2 regions of the Streptococcus sp. sy018 genome follow, and region 1 is predicted to be linked to the other one. Evidence: predicted binding sites of a transcription regulator. Region 1 holds the regulator's gene; the other holds the start of a gene.

Region 1 (5,407 bases):
CCATCTATGCCATGAGCATGCTTTTTCAATCAACTAACGTGGTCATGTCTATGAATAATGCTCGTGAGGTCACGGAAAATGAAGCTCCAGAACTTTATCGAATCGTCGAAGACATGGCTATGGTCGCTCAGATTCCGATGCCACGTGTCTTCATTATTGAAGATAGGGCATTAAATGCCTTTGCGACAGGGTCTAAGCCTGAAAATGCTGCGGTAGCTGCAACTACAGGACTTCTAGCCGTCATGAATCGTGAAGAGTTAGAGGGTGTTATGGGACATGAGGTCAGCCATATCCGAAATTATGACATTCGTATTTCAACGATTGCGGTTGCCTTAACCAGTGCAATAGCTCTAATTGGTAGTATGAGTGGTCGTATGATGTGGTATGGTGGGGGACGTCGTCGTCAAAATAATCGTGACAACAGTGGTGCCTCTGCCTTAATTCTAGTTTTTGCGATATTATCTATTATGCTAGCGCCAATGGCAGCCACCTTGGTTCGTCTGGCTATTTCTCGCCAACGTGAGTATTTGGCTGATGCAAGTTCTGTTGAACTAACCCGTAATCCTCAAGGGATGATCAATGCCCTACAAAAATTAGATCAATCTGCTCCTATGAGTCAGCAGGTAGATGATGCGAGTGCGGCACTTTATATTAGTGATCCTCGTAAGTCAAAGGATTTTCAAGCACTTTTTCAAACTCATCCACCAATTGCTGATCGAATTGAACGTTTGAGACAGATGTAGTAAGACAAGGAGAAAGCAGTGTTTAATCTTAATGAGATCAAGAAAAGTCAAGAAGGTCTTTCTTTTGAAAAAAGTTTAGATGTCACAATAGCTCTTCAAGATAGACAGCCAGAGATTTTGAAAGTAGCAGCTCTTGTTGCCAAGGGACGTGTGGTTTACGAAGATGGCTTGTATCATCTGAGTTATGACTTGTCTTATGTCATCACTCTGCCATCTAGTCGTTCTTTAGTGCCAGTTGATTTGACTGAGCAACTTTTGGTTGATGAGATTTTTATTGAAGCCAGTCAAGTCGCAGACAAAAAAGACTTGGTTGAAGACCATCTTGTTTTGGTTGTTGAAGGTGATGCGATTGATTTAGCTGAGAGTGTGATTGATAATATCTTGTTAAACATTCCTCTAAAAGTTTTGACGGAAGAAGAGGCTAAGGCAGATCAGTTACCATCAGGTAATGATTGGGTCGTGTTGACGGAAAGTCAATATCAGAACCTCAAAGCTGAAGAAAAAGAGGCTAACAATCCTTTTGCAGCTTTAGATGGTTTATTTGATGATTAGAATTTAAGGAAGGGTTGGCCCTTCCTTTTATAATTACCTAAAATATGGTAGAATAAATAGATAAGCAAAGAATGATTGGAGTAAAAAAAAATGCGGTGCCCTAAGTGTCAAGGTAATAAATCTAGTGTTGTTGATAGCCGTCAAGCTGAAGACGGTCAGGCTATTCGTCGTCGCCGTGTTTGTGATGATTGTCAGGCACGTTTTACGACCTTTGAACGTGTGGAGGACTCGCCTTTATTGGTGATTAAAAAGGATGGGACAAGAGAGCAGTTTTCTCGAGATAAGATTTTAAATGGGATTATTCAAAGTGCTCAAAAGCGTCCCGTTTCAAGTAATGACATTGATAAGGCTATTAACCGAATTGAGCGAAAAATTCGTATGGATTATGACAGTGAAGTCTCTAGTGTGGTTATCGGTAATTTGGTTATGGATGAATTGGCAGAATTAGATGAAATCACTTATGTTCGTTTTGCCAGTGTCTATCGCAGTTTTAAGGATGTGGATGAAATTGAAGAACTCTTGAAACAAATTACTAAAAAAGTTCGCAGCAAAGGCAAGTCTAGTCAGGTAGCAGATGAAACCGACTGATCGCTTTTCTTATTTGGCACATAACTGGTTGAGTCCCAATCATCAGAGTTTGCACCGCCTTTATCTACCAGTTATGGGACAAAAAGCCCTTAGCCTTTATTATTATTTTGTGACTTTTTTTGATGATGGTTCAAGAGAATGGTCAGTGAGTCATTTATTAGATCAACTGCAACTCACACCGCAAGAGTTAAATCAGGCCTTGGATCGACTAGTTGCAATCGAACTGTTAGACCTTTACCAAGATTTAGAAAGAAGTGCTTATTTAGTTCACTTAAAGGCCCCTTTACCAACTGAGGAATTTTTAGCAAATGCTGCTTTTCGTGCCTTGCTAGAAAAGGCCTTAGGTGTACAAGCAGTCGCTAGTTTGCAGGTTAAGTTGCCCACAGGTTTGACTAAACTCACTAAATCTTTCTCAGCTGTTTTTTCTACCTCGTTAGAACCACAATTTGAGATCAAACAGGCCGTCTTTGATTTGGAGCCTTTCAAAAAACGAATGCTTAAAGAACGGCTACGTTTTGCCAAGGAGCAGGATGATATTTTAGCCCTGTATGAGTTAGCTGAGCGATTTAAGTTGGATTGGTTAACCTTGTATCAATTAGCTAAGGAAACCTCTTATCAAGGGGTTATCTACCCAAAACGGATTTTATCGAAGAAACTGCAACAAGAACAGACGGTATCAGGTAAATTTTCTAAAGAAGAAGAGGCTATTTTACAGGAAGTTAAACGTCAGCAACCGGAAGCGTTACTAGCTTTATTAAAAAAACCTTATCAAGCTAGTCTTTTAGATAGTGAACGGCGTTTGATTGCTGAATTAGTTGGTAAGGATTTATTGGATGAGCTAATCAATGTCATCATCATGTATAGTTTAAAAAAGACTAATTCAACTAATTTGAATCGGAATTATGTCTTGAAATTAGCCAATGATTTTGCCTATAAAAAGATTAACAGTGCAGAAGCCGCTTTGATGTATCTGAAAATCGGCATGAAACCGTCTAGTCAGTCTAAGGTGTCGGCTAAAAAAATGACTAAACCTAATATTCCCCAGTGGAGTAATCAAGATTACCAAAATCAAACTAGTGATGAAGATAAAGCTAGGTTAAAAAATATTAAGCAGGACCTTTTAGCCCAGTTGAGAAAGGAGGACTAGATGAAAAAGATTAGTCAAACCCTGAACCGTGATGGTTTTCAAAAGGTTGAAACAAGACAACTGTTACAAGCCATATTGGCTGATAGTGATATTGCTCAATTTATTAGCCGGGAGGGCTTGTCACAGGAAGAAATTAAGCGTAGTCTGCCGAAGTTTAATCAGTATCTGATTGAACGACAACGTTTTTTAAGTAAGGACTCTGCTTATGTGGCAAAGGGCTATCAGCCGATCTTGGTCATGAATGAAGGCTATGCGGACGTGTCTTATCTGGAAACAGCAGAGCTTAAAGCACAGCAAGAAGAACGAGAAATCACAGGTCGTGTAAAATTGTTGAATCTCCCAAAGGCCTATCGTCATATTAGTTTTGAAAATGATGTTCATTTGGATGACCATAAACGTTTGACTGTTCTTAAATCTCTAGTTGATTTTGTCAAGGCTTATCCAGAAAAACAGGCCAAAGGACTTTACCTTTATGGCGATATGGGAATTGGGAAGTCCTTTCTCATGGCAGCTCTAGCCTATGAACTATCTGAAAAAAAACAAGTGAGTACAACCTTGGTTCACTACCCAAGTTTTGCCATTGACATTAAGCATGCCATTAAAACTGCTAGTGTTAAGGAAGAAATTGATGTGCTAAAAACAGCTCAAGTGTTAGTTCTAGATGATATTGGGGCAGAGCAGGCTAGTTCTTGGTTACGAGATGAGGTTTTACAGGTGATTTTACAATATCGTATGCAAGAAGAATTGCCTACCTTTTTCACGTCTAATTACAGCATGGCAGACTTGGAGAATAAGTTAGCTTTGGTTAAAGTTCAAGATGAGCGTTGGCAGACTAAGCGAGTCATGGAACGCATACGTTATTTAGCAAGTGAATTACATTTAGAAGGCGAAAATCGCCGTTTATCATAAAAAGAAAGCGAAGAAATTAAAATGGCTTTACCAACAGTTGCTATTGTCGGACGTCCTAACGTTGGCAAATCAACTTTATTTAATCGGATTGCAGGAGAGCGAATCTCTATCGTTGAAGATGTGGAAGGGGTCACTCGTGACCGTATCTATACTAGTGCCGAATGGCTTAATCGCCAGTTCAGTCTAATTGATACTGGGGGAATTGATGATGTCGATGCGCCATTTATGGAGCAAATCAAACATCAGGCAGATATTGCCATGACCGAAGCGGATGTGATTGTTTTTGTTGTTTCAGCCAAGGAAGGCGTCACCGATGCGGATGAGTATGTAGCAAAGATTCTCTATCGAACTAACAAACCAGTTATTCTAGCAGTTAATAAGGTCGATAATCCAGAAATGCGTAATGAAATCTATGACTTTTATTCACTCGGTTTGGGTGATCCTTATCCAGTATCTTCTGTTCATGGTATTGGAACAGGTGATGTGCTAGATGCGATTGTCAATCACTTGCCAACTGAACACGAGGAAGATAATCCTGATGTCATCAAGTTTAGTTTGATTGGTCGTCCTAATGTCGGTAAGTCTAGTTTGATCAATGCAATTTTGGGTGAAGAACGAGTGATTGCTAGTCCAATCGCAGGCACAACGCGTGACGCTATTGATACCAGTTTTACGGATAGCAGTGGTCAAGAATATGTCATGATTGATACCGCTGGAATGCGTAAGTCAGGTAAGGTTTATGAAAATACAGAAAAATATTCTGTCATGCGTTCTATGCGTGCCATTGATCGTTCTGATGTGGTCTTAATGGTTATCAATGCAGAAGAAGGGATTCGAGAGTACGACAAGCGAATTGCTGGTTTTGCCCATGAAGCAGGTAAAGGAATTATTATCGTTGTCAACAAATGGGACACGCTTGAAAAAGATAATCATACGGTTAGTCAATGGGAAGCAGATATTCGTGACAATTTCCAATATATCTCTTATGCACCGATTATCTTTGTGTCTGCTGTAACCAAGCAGCGCCTACACAAATTACCAGAGATGATTAAGACCATTAGTGAAAATCAAAATCTGCGTATTCCATCGGCAGTGCTTAATGATGTCATCATGGATGCCATTGCTATTAACCCGACACCGACTGATAAAGGTAAACGTTTGAAGATTTTCTATGCCACCCAAGTGGCTGTCAAACCACCAACCTTTGTGATTTTTGTCAATGAAGAAGAATTGATGCATTTTTCTTACCTACGCTTTTTAGAGAATCAAATCCGTCAAGCCTTTGTGTTTGAAGGAACACCAATCCATCTCATTGCCCGTAAACGAAAATAAGAAAAAACCAAGTCGAGTTCATCTCAACTTGGTTTTTATATTCAGCTATTTTACTTATTTGCGTGGCGGAGCAAACGCACTCTGTACCTTGTAGTGACGGCGAAGATAGTAGCAGACCAGAAAGGCACAGGCAGAT
Region 2 (5,407 bases), on a different contig from region 1:
TTCAACCGCTGACAGTTTACGCCAATCATCCAGGTCATTTGATAAAGGAATTCGTGTATCCAACCAAAATTGCTCGGTCAATTTCTCCCAAGTTGATTTATCAACCGAATCTTCAATCTCATTCCAGTTAATTGCATTATAATAGCTCATGACAAACTCCTTTTTAAATGACACAACTTTCACATTGGTTTGATCCGACTTCTTCGCCATCGTCTGTGAAGGTTCTAATATAGTAAATCGATTTAATTCCCTTATTGAACGCGTAATGACGGAGAATAGAAAGATCACGAGTGGTCTGTTTGGTTTCTGTTTTCCATTCATAAAGGTCAAGTGGAATTTCGCTCCGCATAAAGAGTGTCATCGAAAGACCTTGGTCCACATGCTCTGTAGCAGCAGCATAGACATCAATCACTTTACGCATGTCCATATCGTAAGCAGACGTGTAATAAGGAATGGTATCGGTTGAAAGCCCGCTAGCAGGGTAGTAGATTTTACCAATTTTCTTTTCTTGACGTTCTTCAATACGTTGCGTAATCGGATGAATAGACGCAGAACAATCATTGATATAGCTGATTGAGCCGTTAGGAGCCACAGCTAAACGATTTTGATGATAGAGACCGTCAGCCATAATCGCTTTTTTCAGTGCCTGCCAATCTTCAGCCTGTGGGATAAAGTGACCAGAAAAGAGTTCTTTAACTTGGTCAGATTTTGGCACAAATTGACCAGTGATATATTTATCAAAATAACTACCGTCAGCGTAAGCCGATTGCTCAAAATTATTGAAAGTAAGATCACGTTCCTTGGCAATGGCATTAGACTCAACCAAGGTCCAATAATTCAATAACATGAAATAAATATGGGTAAATTCAATTGATTCTGGGCTACCATATTCCATGTGGTGTTGGGCAAAATAACTATGTAGCCCCATTGCACCTAAACCAATAGTATGGGCTTGTTCATTACCATGTTTAATAGTTGGCACGGCTTCGATACTTGATGCGTCAGTGACAAAAGTCAAGGCTCGAGTCATAGTACGCACTGAGCGACCAAAATCAGAAGATGTCATTAGATTTAAGACATTGGTTGAACCAAGGTTACATGAAATATCAGTTCCCATTTTGACAAATTCTTGGGAATCGTTAATTTCGCTCGGTGTTTGTACTTGTAAAATCTCCGAACAGAGATTGCTCATAATGATTTTACCGTCAATGGCACTGGTCTTGTTGGCAGTATCAATATTGATGATATAAGGATAGCCAGATTCTTGTTGTAGTTTAGAAATCTCAGTTTCCAAATCACGCGCCTTGATTTTCGTCTTGTTAATCTTAGGATTGGCAACTAATTCATCATACTTTTCTGTGATGTCAATGTAGCTATATGGCACCCCATATTCACGTTCAATAGAATAAGGACTAAATAGATACATCTCTTCATTTTTACGAGCTAATTCGTAAAATTTATCTGGGACAGTAATGCCCAAAGATAATGTTTTGACACGAATTTTTTCGTCAGCATTTTCCTTTTTGGTTGAAAGGAAGTTAAGAATATCTGGATGAAAGACATCGAGATAGACAACACCAGCTCCTTGTCGTTGACCAAGTTGATTAGAGTAAGAAAAACTATCTTCAAACAATTTCATGACAGGCACGACACCACTAGCTGCACCAGCAAATCCTTTGATCGGCGCACCAGCTTCACGAAGATTGCTAAGAGAAATTCCAACCCCACCACCAATACGAGAAAGTTGCAAAGCCGAGTTGATTGAACGTCCAATTGAGTTCATGTCATCCGTGACTTGAATCAAGAAACAAGACACCAATTCACCACGGCGACTACGACCAGCATTCAAAAAACTTGGTGTTGCCGGTTGATAACGTTGATGAATCATTTCCATCGCCAAGTCACGAGCTAACTCTTCTTGTCCATCAGCAAAATAAAGGGCATTGAACAGCACACGGTCTTCAATGCTTTCTAAATAATAATCACCATCATTTGTTTTTAAAGCATACTGTTGATAAAACTTATAGGCTGCCATAAAGGACTGGAAGCGGAAGTTTTGTTCTTTCAATTCTTGAGCGAGCTTTTCAATAAACTCAGGCTGATATTTTTTGATAAAGCCTTCTTCAAGATAATCATGTGCTAAAAGATAAGTAATTTTCTCAGTCATGCTTGCAAAAGTCATGGTATTTGGTAGAACATTTTCCTTGAAAAATGCTTTCAAGGCTTCCTTATCTTTGTGGAGGGGGATTTGTCCGTTGATGGGACGATTGATTTCATTATTTAATCGAAAATAAGAAACATCAGTAAGGTTTTTAAGACTCATGGGATAATATTCCTTTTACATAATCGACATCTTGCTCGGTACCATTAAATTCAAATTCGTATAAAAGCGGTAGTTGATAGGTTTGAGCATAGCGTCGGGCTGTTTTACAAAAATCGGGACCGAAATTACGATTACCAGAACCAATAACTCCTTTACAATGAAGATAGTTGTCAGCTAAAAACTCATCAACCACTTCAACATCTCCCTGGTCATAACTAGGAACTAAAAGAATAAAGGGAGTATCAACAGTAGGAAGAGGAGTGGTTACACTTAATTCAAGAGCAACTTGCTCCAAGCCTAGCTTTTTGACGAAACGTTGGCACTGGCCTGTCAGTGAATAAAAGACTAACTGCATCATAGTAGAGTTTTTAATTTTTCAGGTTGGAAACCAGAAAAAACAACATCTCCAGATTCGATTACAGGAGCAGCAGTAAAACCTAGACTTTTGACATAGTCAACTTTCTCAGGATGTTCTTCAATATTGATTTCTTCAAAATCAGCTCCAGCTTCTTCAAGAAAACGTTTGGTCATTTTACATTGCATGCAATTATTTTTAGAAAAAACAGTAATTTTAGCCATGTTATTGATTCCTTTCTGTTAGGTGTAATAGCACTTTAATATCATACCTAAAAAAAAAATAAAAATCAACTAGGAAAATTGATGTTTTTGGCTTATCTTGTGGTTGGAGAGATAAACAGGCACAAGATATAGTGTTTTCTCGTTGCTATGCTTATTGCTAGCAAAGGTTATGATTTTTGAAAAAATACCTTGTAAAAGAATGGAAAATATTTCATTTTAAGGTGATAATTTGCTTTTTCTACTTGATAAAAAAATAGCAATGTGCTATAATTTTTTTGTAAGGGTTATCATAGATAATCTGAAATTTTAGTAATAATTAAAGGAGAACCATTATGGCTTCAAAAGATTTCCACATTGTGGCAGAAACAGGTATTCACGCTCGTCCAGCAACTTTGCTTGTTCAAGCAGCTAGCAAATTTGCTTCAGATATTACACTTGATTACAAAGGTAAAGCAGTAAACCTTAAATCAATCATGGGTGTTATGAGTCTTGGTGTTGGTCAAGGTGCAGATGTAACAATTTCAGCTGAAGGTGCAGATGCTGATGAAGCTCTTGTTGCTATCGAAGAAACAATGACAAAAGAAGGTTTGGTATAATCAAAATGACAAATATGCTAAAAGGAATTGCTGCCTCTGATGGTGTTGCTGTTGCTAAGGCATATTTACTGGTTCAACCGGATTTATCATTTGAAACAGTAACTGTTTCAGATACAAGTGCAGAGGAGGCTCGTTTAGATGCAGCTCTTGAAGCTTCACAAAACGAGCTTTCTCTTATCCGTGAAAAAGCAGTAGATAGCCTAGGAGAAGAAGCGGCAGCAGTTTTCGATGCTCACCTGATGGTTCTTGCTGACCCAGAAATGATTGGTCAGATTAAAGAAACGATTCGTGCTAAGCAAGTTAATGCAGAAGCAGGTCTAAAAGAAGTGACGGACATGTTCATCATGATTTTTGAAGGTATGGAAGACAACCCATACATGCAAGAACGTGCTGCAGATATTCGTGATGTGGCAAAACGTGTTCTTTCACATCTTCTTGGTGTTAAATTACCAAATCCAGCAACAATTGCTGAAGAATCGATTGTTATCGCTCATGATTTGACGCCATCAGATACAGCTCAGCTTGATAAGAAATTCGTTAAAGCTTTTGTAACCAATATTGGTGGACGTACAAGTCACTCTGCGATTATGGCTCGTACACTTGAAATTGCAGCGGTACTAGGAACTAACAATATTACTGAACTTGTTAAAGATGGTGATGTTTTGGCGGTTAATGGTATCACTGGTGAAGTGGTTATCAATCCAAGTGAACAAGAAATCGCTGACTTTAAGGCGGCTGGTGAAGCCTATGCTAAACAAAAAGCAGAGTGGGCTCTTTTGAAAGACGCTCAGACTGTTACTGCAGATGGTAAGCACTTTGAGTTGGCAGCAAATATCGGTACACCAAAAGATGTTGAAGGTGTCAATGATAATGGTGCAGAAGCAGTTGGGCTTTACCGTACAGAATTCTTATATATGGATTCTCAAGATTTCCCATCAGAAGATGAGCAGTACGAAGCCTATAAGGCTGTACTTGAAGGCATGAATGGTAAACCTGTCGTTGTTCGTACCATGGATATTGGTGGTGATAAGGAATTACCTTACTTTGACCTACCAAAAGAAATGAACCCATTCCTTGGTTTTCGTGCTCTTCGTATCTCAATTTCTGAAACGGGCGATGCTATGTTCCGTACGCAAATTCGTGCCCTTCTTCGTGCCTCAGTTCATGGTCAATTACGCATCATGTTCCCAATGGTTGCTTTACTGAAAGAATTCCGTGCAGCTAAAGCAGTATTTGATGAAGAAAAAGCTAACTTGCTAGCAGAAGGTGTGGCAGTTGCTGATGATATTCAAGTTGGTATCATGATTGAGATTCCAGCGGCAGCGATGTTAGCTGATCAATTTGCTAAAGAAGTTGATTTCTTCTCAATCGGAACAAACGACTTGATTCAATACACTATGGCTGCTGACCGTATGAATGAACAAGTATCTTATCTATACCAACCTTACAACCCATCAATTCTTCGTTTGATTGACAATGTCATCAAGGCAGCTCACGCTGAAGGTAAATGGGCAGGTATGTGTGGTGAGATGGCAGGTGATCAACAAGCTGTTCCACTTCTTGTTGGTATGGGATTAGATGAGTTCTCGATGAGTGCAACTTCTGTTCTTCGCACACGTAGCTTGATGAAGAAACTTGATACAAGCAAAATGCAAGAATATGCTCGTCGTGCTTTGACTGAATGTTCAACAGCAGAAGAAGTACTTGCTTTGGAAAAAGAATATGTCAATTTTGACTAGTCTTAAATTTATAAAAGTTTAGTTCTCAATTTAGAACTAAACTTTTTTACATTAAATAGGAAACATAATTTTATTTTTTGAAAACAAATCAAAAAAGTTTTATAATGGTAGTAGTATGACTAAAAGGAGACAATGATGTCAAAACAATATAAAAATTATGTCAATGGCGA

The links. Region 1 encodes NrdR, which represses ribonucleotide reductase genes. Its sites were predicted from a motif close to ACACNATATATNGTGT; they were not measured.
Region 2: the regulator NrdR is predicted to act here: its motif matches at 3,022-3,037, upstream of nrdH (glutaredoxin-like protein NrdH).

Annotation. Positions count from the first base shown of each region.
Region 1 is NZ_VOHN01000002.1:17,461-22,867, reverse strand. Features, by position in the region: gene htpX (zinc metalloprotease HtpX) at 1-743, shown strand, start outside; gene FRX52_RS02415 (DUF177 domain-containing protein) at 762-1,295, shown strand; gene nrdR (transcriptional regulator NrdR) at 1,386-1,883, shown strand; gene FRX52_RS02405 (DnaD domain protein) at 1,870-3,030, shown strand; gene dnaI (primosomal protein DnaI) at 3,031-3,939, shown strand; gene der (ribosome biogenesis GTPase Der) at 3,961-5,271, shown strand; gene FRX52_RS02390 (DUF1129 domain-containing protein) at 5,326-5,407, opposite strand, start outside.
Region 2 is NZ_VOHN01000001.1:316,099-321,505, forward strand. Features, by position in the region: gene nrdF (class 1b ribonucleoside-diphosphate reductase subunit beta) at 1-150, opposite strand, end outside; gene nrdE (class 1b ribonucleoside-diphosphate reductase subunit alpha) at 164-2,323, opposite strand; gene nrdI (class Ib ribonucleoside-diphosphate reductase assembly flavoprotein NrdI) at 2,313-2,681, opposite strand; gene nrdH (glutaredoxin-like protein NrdH) at 2,678-2,902, opposite strand; gene FRX52_RS01550 (phosphocarrier protein HPr) at 3,235-3,498, shown strand; gene ptsP (phosphoenolpyruvate--protein phosphotransferase) at 3,504-5,237, shown strand; gene FRX52_RS01560 (NADP-dependent glyceraldehyde-3-phosphate dehydrogenase) at 5,373-5,407, shown strand, end outside.